One region of the Pseudoalteromonas xiamenensis genome, then DNA from elsewhere that is predicted to be linked to it. Evidence: riboswitches for the same ligand, from Rfam matches in the RefSeq annotation. Region 1 holds a riboswitch; the other holds the start of a gene.

Region 1 (8,490 bases):
CCCATGGCGATACCGTCATCGATCGCTATCGTATTAAATTCTCTTGGCACACCACCCGCATCACGAATGGTTTCCGCCATTAATTCACTCAGCTGATTAAGGTGAACATGACCCGGTACGAATTGCGTATAAGAATTCACAACGGCGATAATTGGCTTGTGAAAATCTGCATCAGTCATACCTGTTGCGCGCCAAAGCGCGCGAGCGCCTGCTCGTTGTCTGCCTTCCGTTGTTGTTTTGCTACGTAATTTAGCCATGTTCTACCCTTATTTAATTTGCGTGGTGACGACCACGACTTTCCTCATTCCCAAAACTTTCTATAGCTGACAAAGTGCCAGCCCTGCATAAATAGCGCGATGCGCTTATTCGTTAACGTAATCCAACCTACCGCGTTGATCTTCAGAAGAACCTTTAACTAAATCGAAATACGCCTTTTTTAGCTCTACCGTAGTGAATAGAGTGGCTCAACACGCGAGTTGTCGCTTGATCACATGGGGTTATTTCGCCATTGTGCCAAACAAAATATGATTTTTTTGTCATCTGCTCATACCTTATTGGTAATCTCTTTTAAATAGCCTGTTGCTTTAAGGTATGCAGTTGTACATCTTTTACTTCAACCAATTTACTAAGTTGGGTTGTCAGTAAATAGATAGGTCTATCGCTATCTACCGTCATCTTTACATGGAAAAGTTCGTCGTTTGTAGCGCCTTCAAGTTCTAGATTCGTCAATGCAAAACCACGATGACGCGCCACGCGCAAAAAACGCTCTATCGCGATACTGTGCTTTTTTACTGCAAGGGTCAATTGGTGTTTCATTTCGCGTTCTCCGTCATCATTTCATCGTTTGCAGCCCCTGGTGGTACAAGTGGCCATACGTTTGCTTTGTCATCTATACACACATGAAGTAGATAAGGGCCCGGCGATGACACCAATGCTTCAATTGCTTTATCTACCTCTTCACCACGAGTGATGGTTTGCCCTGGAATCCCAAAGACAGCAGCCAGTTGAACGAAATCGGGATTGTCAGATAGATTCGTTTCACTATAACGACCCTCAAAAAACAATTGCTGCCACTGTCTAACCATACCCAGTCTTTGGTTATCTAAAATCAGAATTTTTACAGGAAGGTTGTTACGACGAATTGTCGCCAATTCCTGAATGTTCATCATAATAGAACCATCGCCTGATACAGTAAGTACCAAGTCCTCAGGACGGGCGATTTGCGCACCAATTGCAGCCGGCAGACCAAATCCCATGGTACCCGCTCCACCACTACTTAAATGATTTGAAGGGTGAGTAAACTTCATGTGTTGAGCAACCCACATTTGATGTTGCCCAACATCACAACACACGACTGCATTGTCGGGAAGTTGCTGACTCAATTGATTCAAAAGCCTTGGTGCATAAACCTCTTCACCAGGAAAATCATAGCGCCATGTATGTGTACTCATCATATCTTGCACATGTTGTTGCCACGCCTCAGAAGAGAGCACGGGTTTAAGTGCGGGCAAGGACGCTTTCAAATCCGCATGTAACATTGCCGCAACGGGTTTACGTTTACCTATTTCAGCCCGGTCGATATCTAGGTGGATTACCTTTGCCTTTGCCGCAAACTTTGCCAAATTTCCCGTTACACGGTCGTCAAATCGCGCACCGATACACACCAAAAGATCGCATTGTTGGACCGCTAGATTCGCCGCTTGTCCACCGTGCATGCCAAGCATCCCCAAATCGTATTCATAACTTGGCAGTACGCTGCCAAGCGCTTTCAACGTAGACACTGCTGGCATTTTGGAGGCGTTAAGAAACGCCATTAATTCGCTTTGTGCATCTGCGCTTTGTACGCCGCCACCCACATAGGCCACAGGACGCTGTGCTTGTGCTAAAAGTTCGTTGGCTCGTGCCAATTGCGTCTCACATACTGTGGGGTGTTCATCAAACTCTTCCGCTAGCCATGGATGAAAAGGTACTTGCGCCATCTGAATGTCTTTCGGAATATCAACCAAAACGGGACCTGGACGACCACTTTGCGCAACGTGCATTGCTTCTTGTAATACTTGAGCGAGCTCGTCCACATGCTCAACCATGTAACTGTGTTTCGTGCATGAAAGCGACATACCTAACACGTCCACTTCCTGAAATGCATCAGAACCGATGGCAGCCGTAGGCACTTGTCCTGTAATCGCAAGTAGTGGCACCGAATCCATCATGGCATCAGCAAGTGCCGTGATTAGGTTTGTCGCGCCAGGACCAGAAGTAGCTAGGCATACGCCAAGTTTTCCTGTGCTACGTGCATATCCAACCGCGGCAAACCCTGCACCTTGCTCATGACGCGTTAGGTAATGTTTAACTGGCGCACCGTAGAGGGCGTCGTAAATTGGCATAATTGCACCACCAGGATACCCAAATACCTCTTTAACCCCTTGCCTCGAAAGCAACTCTACTACCAACTGTGCGCCTGTCATTCCTCATCCCCATTCGTAACGTAAAATTAAATTTTGATCCTAAAACGAAGAAGCCCCCGAACTTTTCAGTGCGGGGGCTTCTCTAAATGCTTTTCAATTTTCTTCAAGCATTAGCCAGCCCCCGCGGTAATAATAATCACCACGTTGATAATCACGACTAGGACTAGCTTTGCTGTTAACATTTTCGTTTCTCTTAAACCGAATTCTTTTAGTCAGGTAGCCATAGCGAATTTGCGCTGGCTATCCATCAATCTACCTTTTCTATTAGTACATACGGGGACAGGCTTCGTCAAGCATAAAAACAATGCAAATTACAAATAAAAAACCACGAAAAACAAAATTAAAATCCAATAAAGACTCACATATTGAATTATAAATTCAACCTATCTTTAAAGCATAACTTCGACACCTCAAAAACACGCTTTCATCGAACGATTAAAACTTTGTTCGAGCAGACATTAAATTTTTGTGATTTACACTGGGAATTGGATATGATCTGGTAACAACTACATCTCGGACTGACCAACATGTCATTTTTGCATTTACTACGCCCCATTTTTCTCCTCTGCATTTTTTGCTTTTCGGCTGTCTCTTTTGCTGAGCCTGGTCTTTGGCAAATTAAAAAAAACCACCATACATCTTATCTTTTCGGTACGATCCATGTGGGCGATAGTAGCATGTCAGCATTGCCTGATTCGGTTATTGATGGATTGGAAAAATCAAACGCCGTAGTGGTTGAACTGGATACAACTACCCTCACCCCCGAATACCTGCAAACTCATATTTACCCATTAATGACGTTGCCAAATTCGGCGTCGCTCAGTCAACGCTTAAAACCAGAGCTATACCAGAAACTTGCAAAAGCATTACAGGAAAACGGTCTGTCGATAACTCAGTTTGAACACATTAAACCTTGGGCCGTTTCGATTAACTTAACGGCCATGAGCTATCAAAGAGCTGGATACCTTTCAAACTTTGGGGCAGATATGCAGGTGCTTGGTTTTGCGAAGAAAAAGCAACTTGAGATCATCGAGCTTGAATCGGCTAAAGAGCAATTTGGCTTTTTTGACCAAATAGACCAAGATAGCAACTACCTCCTTAGCGAAACACTTAAATCAATGGACGACGCGGCCACTTACATACACCCACTTGTCAACGCGTGGAAAGCAGGTGATTTAAACAAACTAACCGACTACTACCACTTGTCATTTGACGGCTCACCACTCAGTCAAGCTGCGGAAAAGGTGATTCTTAAGGACCGAAATGCTCGCTGGACCAACACGCTTGTTCCATTACTAGAAAAACGTTCCTTATTCATCGCGGTTGGTGCTTTGCATCTGCCCACAGAACATGGACTTATCGCACTATTCAAAAAAAATGGCTTTGAAATAAAAAAATTAACTAAGACTTTAAACCTTTTCATTCGCGATAAACGTCAAATAAGAAAATACAGAACAACAGGACATTGATAATGAAACACACACTCCTTGCTTTGACATCCGCTTTGGTTATCAGCCAAAGTGTTTTTGCAGATGAACAACGCTCTATTAGTAAAACATTTTCTCAAGGTTCTTCACACGAACTCGCGATTGAATTTCCGGTTGGTCAACTGGATATACAAACGACTGAAGGGGAAAACATCGAGATCAACGTAGTACTTAAACCGAAAACAGACGACAGTTGGTTCAGTAAAAACGTCGAGTTAGATACAATAGAGATTGAATCGAAACAGCGCGGCAGTGAATTATATCTCACTATCGATAATGATGAAATTCAACAGGAATGGTCAGTGAAAGTACCAAAATCAATGGCACTCGATATTGAGCTTGGCGTTGGCAATGTCGAAGTAGAATCCCTCGCGAATTCTGCTGACATCGAAGTTGGCGTAGGGAAAGTCCGCATTAATAGCCACGAGGACGATTTTCGTTCAATCGCCCTTGAATCCGGAGTGGGTAAATCGCATATCAAGGGCTTCGAGAACAACATTGAGTACACCAAAAATATGGTAAGTTCGGATATGAAGTATCGAGGTCAAGGCAAATACACGATTAAAGTTGAGATTGGCGTTGGCGATGCAAAATTTGAAAAAATATAGAATTTTAACGACTTTTAGCATCATTTAAATTCACTTTAACGCAAAATGCAGCATATCAACGTGCTGTTTTTTGCGCTTCCCTCAACCATCACCAAATCACTCCATTCTTGCTATTAAGTTAAAAATATACGCTTGACACCTAGACGGCTAAAATGTTTCAATGCCGCCTCACCCGATTTTTGCTAGGTGTGAACGTTGATTCACAATCTAGATATGTCGAACCATTTTTCCTAAAAAAATGGTCGATATTATGGGCTGGAAGAGGAGCGTTATTCAGGTAGTTGACTGGAGGGGAGCAAACCCCATTGAACGTCAGCGAGGGGAAATAACGCCGAGAAGTATGTGTGTTTTGCTACTGCGTATTTCGGACGTTTGGGCTGAATCCCAACGTCTGTCACCAATTTTGGTTTTGGTGGAGAGCTTCTGGTCTTGAAATTATTAGGCCAGATGTGTCTATTTTTTTAAGTCCATTGCTCTTCGAATTTTAATCTGTTCGGAGTCTTGGATCCTGCCAATACACCGAACACTTTTAAGTTCGGTAGAGATGAAAACATCATTCAACTTATCAGACTTTCCGTTATGGACGGCTCTAGTTACGCCTTTTGACACGCAAAATAACGTTGATTTCGATACGTTAGCACGGCTGGTCGAAGAGCAAGTCGAGGCCAATAACGGCATTTTACTCCTTGGTTCCACCGGCGAAGGGCTCGCGCTTACGCTTGATGAACAAAAACGTATTGTAGAATTTGTGTGTGATTTATCGCCCACCGTGCCTCTTATGGTTGCCGTTGGCGGAATAAATTTACAGACTCAATTAGATTGGGTTTCGTATTGCAATGACTTGCCAATTCACGCGTTTTTACTTGGTACCCCACTCTACGCAAAGCCTGGTGTTGTGGGTCAGACTCACTGGTTTGATGCGTTATTAAGAGCCACATCCCTGCCTTGCATGTTATACAACGTGCCTGGCCGAAGTGCGGTTGCCATTGCGCCGCAAGTGCTTTCTAACCTCCAACACCACGATAATCTTTGGGCATTGAAAGAAGCCTCTGGTGATATCAGTAAATTTGAAGCCTTTCGAAAAGCGGCGCCAAACGTGGCCGTGTACAGTGGCGACGATGGACTTATCCCTTATTTCGCCCAAGCTGGCGCTGCTGGATTAGTGAGCGTGGCTTCCAATGCGTGGCCGCAGCAAACCGCCGAGTTCGTGCGTCGTTCACTTGCAGGCACATTCCCGAACTTATTCACCACATGGACAGATGCCGTACATAGCCTTTTTGAAGTTGCAAGCCCTGTACCCGTCAAAGTGCTTATGCATCAACAAGGGCGTTTAGGTACCCCGAATTTGCGTCCACCGTTGACTCATTTAGAACTGAATAACACCGTAGCCCTCAGTGCTGCAAACGATACGATTTTAGCTTGGAATTAAGGTAGTAACATGAGCTGGTTAGATTTATTAAACGATTTAGAACAAGGCAAAGTACGTGCAGCAACTCAAGATGCAAATGGTCAATGGCACGCAAACGTCGAAGTTAAACAAGGCATTCTTGAAGCATTTCGTCATGGCGTAAACACAGAATATCCGGGTGGTTTTGTTGATAAAGATAATTTAGCACCGCGTGGCTTCGCTAGTGAGCAAGGTGTACGTATGGTCCCCGGTGGAAGCAGTGTACGTCGTGGTGCATACGTCGCATCGGGCACCATCATCATGCCACCAGCCTACATCAACATCGGTGCCTATGTGGATTCTGGCACCATGGTTGATAGTCATGCCTTGGTGGGGTCATGTGCGCAAATTGGTAAGAATGTTCATCTTAGCGCTGCGGTGCAAGTCGGTGGTGTCTTGGAGCCTGTGGGGGCAAGCCCAGTGGTGGTGGAAGATGGCGCTTTCATCGGTGCAGGCTGTGTATTAGTCGAAGGTGTGGTCGTGAAGAAAAATGCAGTACTCGCGCCTGGCGTACGTTTATCAGCCTCCATTCCCGTTTACGACTGTGTAAATGAACGCATGTTAGATAAAGGCGAAGCGATCCCTGAAAACGCGATAGTGATCCCTGGCTCGCGTCCCGCATCAAGCGAGTGGGGCCAAGCCCAAGGGCTTAGCATGTCCTGCGCACTTATTGTTAAATACCGCGACGAACAATCTGATGCGTCGTTGTTACTTGAAGAGGTGCTGCGTTAATGACGTTCTTGAGTGCGCCTGTTCGCGAAACTTTAGTCTCTCTGTGCCATGAACAAGAAACACCCTTTTTTGTTTATGATTTAGATAAGCTGAGCCAGCATCTCCAATTGCTGACGAAACAAGACATCGTTAAGCTATGGTATGCCGTGAAAGCGAATCCTCTGTCTGAAATCATCAAATGTCTCGACCAAGCAGGATTTGATTTTGACGTTGCAAGCAGTGGTGAGCTAGAGCAAGTCCTTGCGCAAGGTGTCGACGCGACTCGCGTACTCAACACGGGACCGGCTAAATCAAAACGCCAAATCCAACACTTTCTTAAACGTGGTGTGACCACGTTTGTTGCTGAAAGTATCAATCAAGTGCTCTGGTTACAAGAAGCAGCTCTTGATCACCATGTGAACTTACGTGTTTTACTGCGTGTTCAGTTACGCTGGCCTGAAGGAGATAAAAATCCGCTTGGCGGGGATACGCTCACTCCTTTTGGCTTGGGTGTTGAAGAGTGGCAACATTTGAACCTTAAAGACTACCCTCACTTGAATTTTGTGGGTCTCCATATTTTTCAATGGGGCAATATGCTCTCGACGGATAAACTCGCTTCACTTTGGCAAGCAATGGTGACGCCATTGCAACAATTGTCCCACCGTTTAGGCATGCAACTCGACGTGCTTGATTTGGGCGGAGGACTGGGGATCCCATACTCTCCTGACGCTGAACACCTTGATTGGCAAGTACTCTTAACTGCTCTTGATGACATAAAACGCGCAGTTGGTGTCAAAGAATTATGGATGGAGTTGGGCCGCTATGCTGTTGGTGAATGTGGTTACTACGCCAATCCTGTCGTCGAGCAAAAAACCAATTACGGCATAAAGCAACTCATCGTCTCTGGCGGTGTAAATCATTTACTGCGCCCGGCAGTGACGGGACAGGCATTTCCGTGCGAACGACTTCGTCAAGATGATACACCGTTCGCCCAATTCGCCATTCATGGCCCACTTTGTACTGCACTGGATAGCCTTGGAAGCCATACACTTCCTGAAAGTACAGACGAAACCGATTGGCTTGTTTTCAGCCAATGTGGTGCCTATGGTTTTACCGAAAGCATGCCTTACTTCCTTTGCCATGAGTTACCTGCTGAATATGTGATTCAGCAAGGAAAGGTGCAATGTGTTCGTCAGGCCGAGTCTGCCCTTTATTATTTGAGATAACGTGCGCATGTTGAATTCGATTATTCAAGAAAACATCCAAGTCGGTGAAATAGCCAATGGTCTTCCACTGACCATTCCCGTGTATCGGCTCAAAGGCTCAGGGGCTGGCCCATCGGTCTATATTCAAGCCAACATGCACGGTGCCGAGGTACAGGGCAATGCGGTGATTTACCAATTGCTTGAACTGCTAAAGCACATCCCATTGAATGGCGATATTACGCTGGTTCCTTACGCCAACCCGATTGGCTGTAATCAAAAATCAGGGGAATTTACGCTTGGTCGCTTCGATCCGATTACGGGCACAAATTGGAATCGAATGTACCATGATCACACCGATTTAATTCCTGCATTTGTTGAAACCCATCAGACGCTTGATGACGGTGCATTAAAAGCGGCGTTTAAATCAACGTTGTTAGAGCAAACCCATGCTTTACTCGATGGCGATGCTTATCGTCTCACCACGGGCAAGCGGATCGCACTCAATCTGCAAGCACTGGCTCACCAAGCTGACTTAGTGTTGGACCTTCATACCGGTCCCATTTCGGC
Region 2 (8,490 bases), 1.5 Mb from region 1:
CAGTTTAGTATATTTGACGATGGTTTTATTTTCAGTGTAGTCCGCCAAATCAAGTTTGCCGTTATAGCAGAAAAATTGGTGCGCATAGCCAGCTACTTTGCCAAGACCTGCAACACCGATAACAACATCGCCATGTGGCAATTGCGCTTCAAGAAGTATGTAGGATTGATCGGTGGAAAAATAGAACTTACGAGTTTCTTCTAAATCATGGCCATCCCATTCCGTTAATCGAAGGTCATTAATAAGCGGAAACTGCAAAGCATTAATTACCGAACTTTTTCCCGTATTATTAGGCGCGCAGATTGAGCTGCTTTTATCGAGAGGGATCACGCATTTCGCATAACCTGCAGTGTTAAGCAGAGCGAGTTTATTGAGTCCATACATCATGCTCATAATGATTCTTCGTCCTCTACGTCTTCATATTGGTTGTCATTTACTTCCATCAGCGCATCGATGTAACGATAAATCGGCGCCAAATGTTGATATCCATTTTCTACTTCGCGTGCTAAACCAAAACGCACCATTCGTCCGTAGACGTCTTTTCGCAATTCTGAGCCAGAGAATAATTCGAGCTGGTCAAACAGATGCTTATTAAGTTGCACGATGGTTTGCATCAATTCCAAATCGATGGTTTCGTCAAACAGCGCTCTGAGAGGATCTTTACCTTGGTTTGCAAAATGCTCGATTAACACAAATAAGGTGAGGGCGAAGCTGCGGGACGTTTTACCCATGTTAGGCGTGCTTTCATCCGCTGCAAAATAAAAGAAACCACGGCTATCTCGTTTAATTTCTTGGCCTAAACCAAAAAAGAGCGCTTCATAGGAATCGAATTGTTGATCCAATTGTTGCCAAAGTGTCGTGTCTTGCTCGCTAATGTGGTAGCCACCTGCCAACTTCTTGTAGATGGCTTGTAATTCAGTAAGCTCAGATAGGTTGATTGTTGTCATAACTATTAATCTTCTTTTGCGTTCGCACTGAATGGATAGAGTGCAAATTGATGTTCGCCAATCGCGATTGTCTGTTTTAGGTCCTCTTGAGATAGCGCAAACTCAGAATCACTGATAATCCTTTGATAAAGGAATAACATTTCGTCTGCTTCTAAATCAGGGTAACTGCTACTCAAAAAACCAAGAAGCTGTGTTTTCTTGCCGCTAAAACCACGTAACGCTTTTCTCACATCCAAGTAATCAGGGATATTTGGACTCACATACGCTGGTACATCCAGTTCATCCGGCAGTTGGTAAGCTTCATCTTCGAACTCGGAAAGTCCAGCCATATAAGATACAATGTGACGTTGTTGACCAAGCGAAAAACGTTGTACATCACTTACGAAATTGGGCTGTGTTGCAGTCAATACAAAGTCCACGCCGCGCTTTCGAACCAGTGAAAGCACTTTAGAAGCTTGACGAGTGATTAAGGTATTTCGGCGTAACTCTTCGCGAAGCGGAAGTAACATGTCCGCACTTTGGCGCAAACTTTCGCGTCCAATTAAATGCATGTCGAGGATACGCGTACGCAATTGCTCAAGCATTCGTTTATCTTCAGGGCCTCGACCAACGTGATCGAGCGTAATAATTTGCTCGCTGATTTGATGTTCTATAAGACTAAAACAACGTTGAAATTCACCGTGAATATCGACCATTTCGAGCATCGGTTCGATGTACTCATCAAACGCTTCAAGCACAGCTTGGTAACGCTTTTTTAAAGAGACATTGGATTGGTCAGCTTTTGCTTGTTCAACAATGTTCATGATTGCATTTTCATTGTGTTGATACAGCTTGACTATTTTCCGAACGCGTTCGTCCATAATGCGACTAAAACGACGAAGTTCGCCATGGTCGCCAACTTGACCTGCATCGGCGAGTCTGAATCCCAGACGCTCCAAATCTTTTACTAAAACGGTAATTTCTTCTGCAAGCCCTAAACTTTCTTCTTGCAACAAATAACCCATAAAATCCGCAATAGCGCGATTGAGCTCAAGTTGTGACGACTTAGCAAGGGGGATAACAATCTCTTGATTTAACAGTCGATTTGCTTCTTTAAATAATCGTTCACTTTGCCAATTTGGGTTCTTTTGTTTTAATACGTTTTGTACATCTTTTAGACTAAAGTCTGTGTACTTAAAGCGTTTAAAAAGTAGCTCTAGCGTCGACCAATGTTCGTTTATAGTATTTAATATCTTTTTAGCTGGGATCATGGTTTTCCAGTAGGCAATTTAATTCTTTTGCGAGAGTGTAAAAAAACTGACAAATAAGTCATAGGTACATGACATCGCTTGTCACTAAATGCTAGACTGCGCGGCGAATTACGTTACCCCTCAAATTTTTTACTTTATTATACAGGTTGTTTACGAACTATGGTCACGCCCATAATCTTAACCCTAGTCGCAATCGCATTTTTGCTGATCGTTATAGAGGATATCATCCACGTAAACAAGGCCAAAACAACCCTTTTTTTGGTACTTTGTGTTGGATTATCGCTTTTATTTCCCCTTTTCATGGCGAAAGCCCAGAAATTGTACAAGAACAGTTAGATCACAACATTCTAGAGATAGCCACTTTATGGTTGTTTTTAATGGCAGCGATGACTTTTGTTGCCTATCTAAACTCCAAAGGGTTTATCCAAAATATTGTTCATCGAGTGATGCCAGCACAAATTAGTGAACGTCGTTTGATGTTTGTGGTGGGAGCGGCTGCATTCTTGTTTTCATCTATTTCCGACAACATTACGGCAACGTTGATTTCGCTTGCGGTAATCATGTCACTGAAACTCGACCCGAAAAAGCTCATCAAGTATGCCACATTGATTGTATTTGCGGTGAATTCGGGGGGCGTATCGTTGATTACAGGTGACGTAACTACACTCATGATTTTCTTGGCAGATAAGGTGACGATCCCTGATCTGCTATTATTGGTACTACCGTCGTTATTTGCCGTTTTAGTCTTAGCAACCATGCTTTCTATCGGCATGAAAGAACCGGTTGTGTTTGAAAAATCAGATTTACGCCGAATTGAAAAAACGGACATTACCATCGCGGTTATTTTCTTTTCGACTATCTTGGCGACACTTGTATTGAGTGTTTTGTACCACGTACCGCCATTACTTACTTTCTTGTTTGGCTTGTCTCTTATGTTCTTAGTAGCGCAATTTTTAATGCGCAAAAAAGACGTAAACAAGAAAATCATTGATTACATTCGTGAAATTGAATACGACACGTTACTTTTTTTCGTTGGTGTATTATTACTCGTTGGAGCGCTCAAAGAAGTCGGTGTTTTACATATGTTTACGCATTTATACGAGCTTATGCCACCTGAATATGCTAATTACCTAATGGGTTTACTCTCTGCAACTATTGACAACGTTCCGTTGACTGCGGCGTTGCTTAAAGCAGACATTGCGATGACCGAGCAAAACTGGTTAGCCTTCACCTATGCAACTGGGGTGGGGGGATCAATGCTTATCATTGGTTCCGCAGCTGGTATTATAGCAATGAGTAAAGTGAAGGACTTAACCTTTATGAGCTATTTGCGTATGTCTGGTTATCTGTTGATTGCCTATACGATTGGCTATACAGGCGCGTTTTTTGCGGGTCAATTTATTTAAAAATAACTTGACACCTAGACGGCTAAACGATAATTTTCACTCGCTCCACTGCGGTGGAGCACGTTTAGCACGTAAGGTGTTAAACACAGAAGAGGTGCAATGCCTAGGTAGTTAGTGGGAGAGGACGATACTCTACGAACACTAACGAGGGAGAGCATTGCCGAGAGTAAAGGCTGATTCGTCGTGGTCTTTTCTCGGTCTTTGGGGCTGAATCCTCAGGACTGTCACCAACTCACTGGTGGAGAGCTTCTGGCAATGGTTAATTTCTTCCTTCGACGAGTCACCTTCTTGCCAAGTTCTCCTTGTATTTTATGACTAAAGCCTCAAAATATATGGCGTAGTCTAAAGGAGAGACCATGAATTCTAATATTGTAGTTGCCAAATTTGGCGGTACAAGTGTTGCCGATTTTGATGCAATGTTACGCTGCGCCCAAATTATCCAAGATGATAACAACGTACGCGTTGTTGCCGTGAGCGCAAGCGCTGGCGTTACAAATCATTTAGTGAACCTAACTCAGGCGGGTCATAGTGAATCTGATCGTCAGCAGTGGGTTGATGCGGTCATCGCAATTCAAGACAACATTCTAGCGAAACTCAGCTTAGATGCGGATTTAGCACAAGGGTTTGAGCAAACTCTCAATGAATTTAAACAACTTGCTAGTTTGCATGCGTTGAGTAAACAACAGTGCGATGAGATGCTAAGTTTTGGTGAGCGTCTATCTTCATTTTTGTTTACTCAGGTACTTCGCCAACTTGGTGTGAAAGCGGAGCGTTTTGACGTGAGAAAGGTACTTAAAACCAACTCAAGTTTCGGTAAAGCGGTACCTGACATACTAGCGACACGTGAAGCCGCAACCGAGTTGCTGTTGCCTATCTTGGAAGAGCATGTTGTTGTTACTCAGGGTTTCATCGGTTCAGATAGTTTTGGGCAAACAACCACGCTTGGACGCGGCGGTTCAGATTACAGCGCGGCGCTACTTGCTGAAGCGATTAGTGCGGTGAGCGTTCACATTTGGACTGACGTTGTGGGCATCTTCTCTACCGATCCTCGTTTGTGTGCCAAAGCAACGCCGATAGCTCGTCTAAGTTTTGACGAGGCGGCGGAAATGGCAACGTTTGGTGCGAAAGTGTTGCATCCGGCGACCATTTTGCCTGCAAGCCGAGCAGGTATTTCCGTGTTCGTTGGTTCGAGTCGTGAACCACATGCAGGTGGAACGTGGATTGAAAAAGAAAAACGAAACGAGCCAGGGATCCGTGCTGTAACACAGCGTAAAAATCAACTATTACTAACGCTCAAGAGCCCAGAAATGTTGCTAGCGAGTGGTTTTTTAGCACGCGTTTTTGGCATCTTAAGCAGTTACAACATTTCTGTTGATTTAGTTACTACATCTGAAATTAGTGTGGCGTTGACTCTCGATAATGCCCCTAATGCAAGCCGTCCGGAACTTGAGCAAGCTTGTTTAGACGAACTTTCTCAGTTTTGCCAAGTAACGGTTGAAAACAACCTAACACTTGTGGCACTGATTGGTTCTGAAATTCAACTTCGTCACGATGATAGTAACCTCATGCGTGTATTGTCTGACTTTAACATTCGTTTAATCTGCCATGGGGCGAGCAAACATAACTTATGTTTCTTAGTAGAGCAGAATCAATCTGATTCTGTAGTTCAAGCTATCCATGAACATTTGTTAGAAGTGGCTTAATAGTGCAGAGATAAGAAGCGAGTTGTGGATCAATTATTGCAGCTCGCTTCGAGTCAAATAACCTTGAACTTAAACCAGTCATCAATTAATTGATTAATTAATATATTCAACTGCTTACGGTGAGCTAAGCTATCGAGGTTTATGGGGTTCTGCGTATTCGTGTTTCAATTTCAATAAGACATCTGTTTTGTTTAACTTATCGATGCATAACTTGACCTAGTTTAGACGTCCATTTCCTTAAAATACTCGGCCTAAAAAGTCGCTTTTTAGTGCTAACTCAGTATAATCGAACGCCCAAAACAATAACAAAACTGAATGTAGTATGGCCTCTTTGCGCGATGGATTTCAAAGTCGACTCGGTTTCGTATTAGCAGCCGCTGGTGCAGCCGTAGGGCTTGGTAACATTTGGGGATTCCCCACTCAAGCTGCCAACCACGGTGGTGGTGCATTTTTACTCGTGTACTTTATCGTTGTGTTTTTGTTGGCATTGCCTGCGCTATACACCGAACTGTATATAGGACACCAAGCCCAATCTAACCCAGTTAAAGCACTAAGCCTCGCATGGAGTGAAAAACAGCCCAAAGTAGGTGCACTAGCAGGGTATATCGGCCTATTTGGCGCCATTGTCATGCTCAGCTTCTACAGTATTGTGGCAGGCTGGATGTTATCCCATGCACTTGAACCAGTTACCACGTTTCTTGGGCTGAGTGATGTAAGTCGGTTTTTAACTGAAGACAGTATGGCACGAAATTTTGTGTTTACGCCTTTGATGGTGTTGTTGACAGCAAGCATTATATTTAAAGGGGTTAAATCGGGTATTGAAAAGTGGTCACGTCGATTGATGCCGATGTTACTTATTTTACTGGTCGCGCTCATTGCATATATCGCGACATTACCTGGTGCAAAAGAAGGTTTTGAAACTTACCTTAAGCCCGATTTTAGCAAAGTAACGGACCCAGACCTTATCATCGCAGCGATGGGGCAGGCTTTCTTCTCGTTGTCGCTGGGTGTTGGGTGCATGATGATTTATGGCTCTTATTTAAAGCCAAATGAAAATTTACCTAAGCTAACGCTGAGTGTGGCTATGCTTGATACCGCGGTGGCATTTTTAGCCGGTTTGCTAATTATTCCCGCTATTTTTGTTGCTCAGCAGCACGGTGTTCAGGTATTCCAAGATGGCAAGTTAATCGGGGAAGGGCGTTTAATTTTCGCTGTGCTTCCCGAGTTGTTTAATACCATGGGAGAGATTGGTGTTTTCGTTGCACTGTGCTTCTTTGTTTTAATGTCCATTGCATCGGTTACTTCAACGATTTCCTCCACTGAAATTCCGGTTTCGTTTTTGGTTGAGAATCATGGTGTCACGCGTAGAGCCGCGACGTGGGCAGTTTCAGCAACAGTATTACTTGCTTCAATCATCATTATTTTAAATTTTGATTGGTTGTTTGGGCTTGTGATCACCGTGTTTACACAGTACCAATTACCACTTATGGGGTTATTCTACTTCATTACCGTAGGTTGGATGTGGAGACGAGGCAATCAGCTCGCGCTCGAATGCCATGGAAACATCTACTATTTTGCTTTGTATGTGAAGTACGTGTGCCCTGTGCTGATGACAGCCGTATTTGTAAACGTGGCATTGAGATAATTCGTTAGTAAATAGCTGAAGAAGTGCGTCTATTGCCGGATATGGCGGTCCACACTAAGCTCTGGTTTGAACACGTGCTTACACTTAAAACAGAAAAGGCCCATTTGGGCCTTTTAATTATTTCTGATTGTAATTACTTGATTTCTACATCTGTAACCGCTTGGTAGCCGTTACTTAGTAATTCTTCGTTTACGCAATCCAATACAAACTTTTTCAGTGCGCCAGCTTCTACGTTGTCGTCTTTCGCCCAATCTGTACACATTTGCGTAAGTTCAGCAACCATTTCAGCAGGGGCTTGCTCTTTTGCATCATCCGCTGCTAATACATTGCCTGTGAACACTAACGCGAAAACACCTGCAATGCGAAATAATTTTGTCATGTCTTTGTATCCTAGTGATTAATTAGACGCGCTATTTTTAGCTCAAAAATAATGATTAAGATAACGAATTAATTTTTTCGTCAGGAGAGAATTCTATTATCATACTCAACATAAACATTTCTGATTTGAACGGTCATGAGCTCAGAGAAAAATACAGCACAAAATCTGGAACAACTACTTGAAAGAACTTTGTTTAAGGGGCGTTGGTTACTGGCTCCATTCTTTCTAGGTTTGATGTTTGCCGTAGTCTTATTACTTATAAAATTTTTTAAACAACTGTACGTAATGACACTTTCTGCTTTCTCAGAGAGTGGTAATCATTTACTTGTAGGAATACTCACGTTAGTTGATACGGCGTTACTTGCCGGACTACTGTTAATTATCATTTTCAGTGGCTATGAGAACTTTGTTTCAAAGCTGGACATTGATGATCACGAAGATCGTCCTGCCTGGATGGGCAAAGTTGGGTTTTCTGGATTAAAAATTAAGTTAATCAGCGCGATAGTGGCTATTTCGGCCGTAGAACTACTGAAAGTATTTATTAGTTCGCAAGATTTGACTAATACTCAGTTAGGCTGGAAAGTAGGAATACATCTTACTTTCGTAATTTCCGGTGTGTTGTTTTCTATTACGGATTACATAAATAGCAAAACGAAAAGTCATTAGGTAGGTTATTCTAATTTCAAACGATTTTAAGAAATGCTTTTAACAGTAAATTTAACCTAAACAACGGCAATATATCGTGAAATAAAGAGTGGTGATTTCGACGTTGTTTCTTATTCCTACTATCGCTCGAATCGCATGCGAGGGTTTAACCTCGCACACAATTAAGCATGATTTTAGGAGCTAGAATCAGTGAAACGATAATAACTCTTTTGCACTGGCCTTGGTTGTCTCACTTATTACATCCCCACCAAGCAAGCGTGCGATTTCATTAACACGACCATGCTCATCCAAAATTTGCATCGAGGTATGCGTAGTTGCGCCATCGCTTTGTTTAGATACATAAAATTGATTGTGTCCGCAACTCGCGACTTGGGGTAGGTGGGTCACGCAGATAACTTGGGTGGACGTACCGAGCTGTCGTAGTAACTTTCCTACCGCAGCGGCAGTAGGGCCTGAAATACCAACGTCTACTTCATCAAAAATCAATGTGGGCG

The links. A riboswitch is a leader RNA that binds a small molecule or an ion and turns the genes downstream of it on or off. The one in region 1 is predicted to bind lysine.
Region 2: it holds a riboswitch for lysine, as region 1 does, so the genes downstream of both, lysC (lysine-sensitive aspartokinase 3) here and dapA (4-hydroxy-tetrahydrodipicolinate synthase) in region 1, are expected to answer to the same signal.

What each region holds. Positions count from the first base shown of each region.
Region 1 is NZ_CP099917.1:2,661,477-2,669,966, reverse strand. It holds gene ilvD (dihydroxy-acid dehydratase) at 1-257, opposite strand, end outside; gene NI389_RS12425 (hypothetical protein) at 412-540, opposite strand; gene ilvM (acetolactate synthase 2 small subunit) at 568-816, opposite strand; gene ilvG (acetolactate synthase 2 catalytic subunit) at 813-2,465, opposite strand; gene NI389_RS12410 (TraB/GumN family protein) at 2,993-3,934, shown strand; gene NI389_RS12405 (hypothetical protein) at 3,937-4,560, shown strand; lysine riboswitch at 4,812-4,991, shown strand; gene dapA (4-hydroxy-tetrahydrodipicolinate synthase) at 5,105-5,989, shown strand; gene NI389_RS12395 (2,3,4,5-tetrahydropyridine-2,6-dicarboxylate N-succinyltransferase) at 5,999-6,739, shown strand; gene NI389_RS12390 (PLP-dependent decarboxylase) at 6,739-7,944, shown strand; gene NI389_RS12385 (succinylglutamate desuccinylase/aspartoacylase family protein) at 7,952-8,490, shown strand, end outside.
Region 2 is NZ_CP099917.1:494,762-503,251, reverse strand. It holds partial or broken gene NI389_RS02270 (ATPase) at 1-393, opposite strand, end outside; gene NI389_RS02265 (condensin complex protein MksE) at 390-947, opposite strand; gene NI389_RS02260 (hypothetical protein) at 953-2,197, opposite strand; partial or broken gene nhaD (sodium:proton antiporter NhaD) at 2,357-3,603, shown strand; lysine riboswitch at 3,685-3,860, shown strand; gene lysC (lysine-sensitive aspartokinase 3) at 3,960-5,306, shown strand; gene NI389_RS02245 (sodium-dependent transporter) at 5,629-6,951, shown strand; gene NI389_RS02240 (hypothetical protein) at 7,085-7,330, opposite strand; gene NI389_RS02235 (TIGR00645 family protein) at 7,466-7,996, shown strand; gene recN (DNA repair protein RecN) at 8,183-8,490, opposite strand, start outside.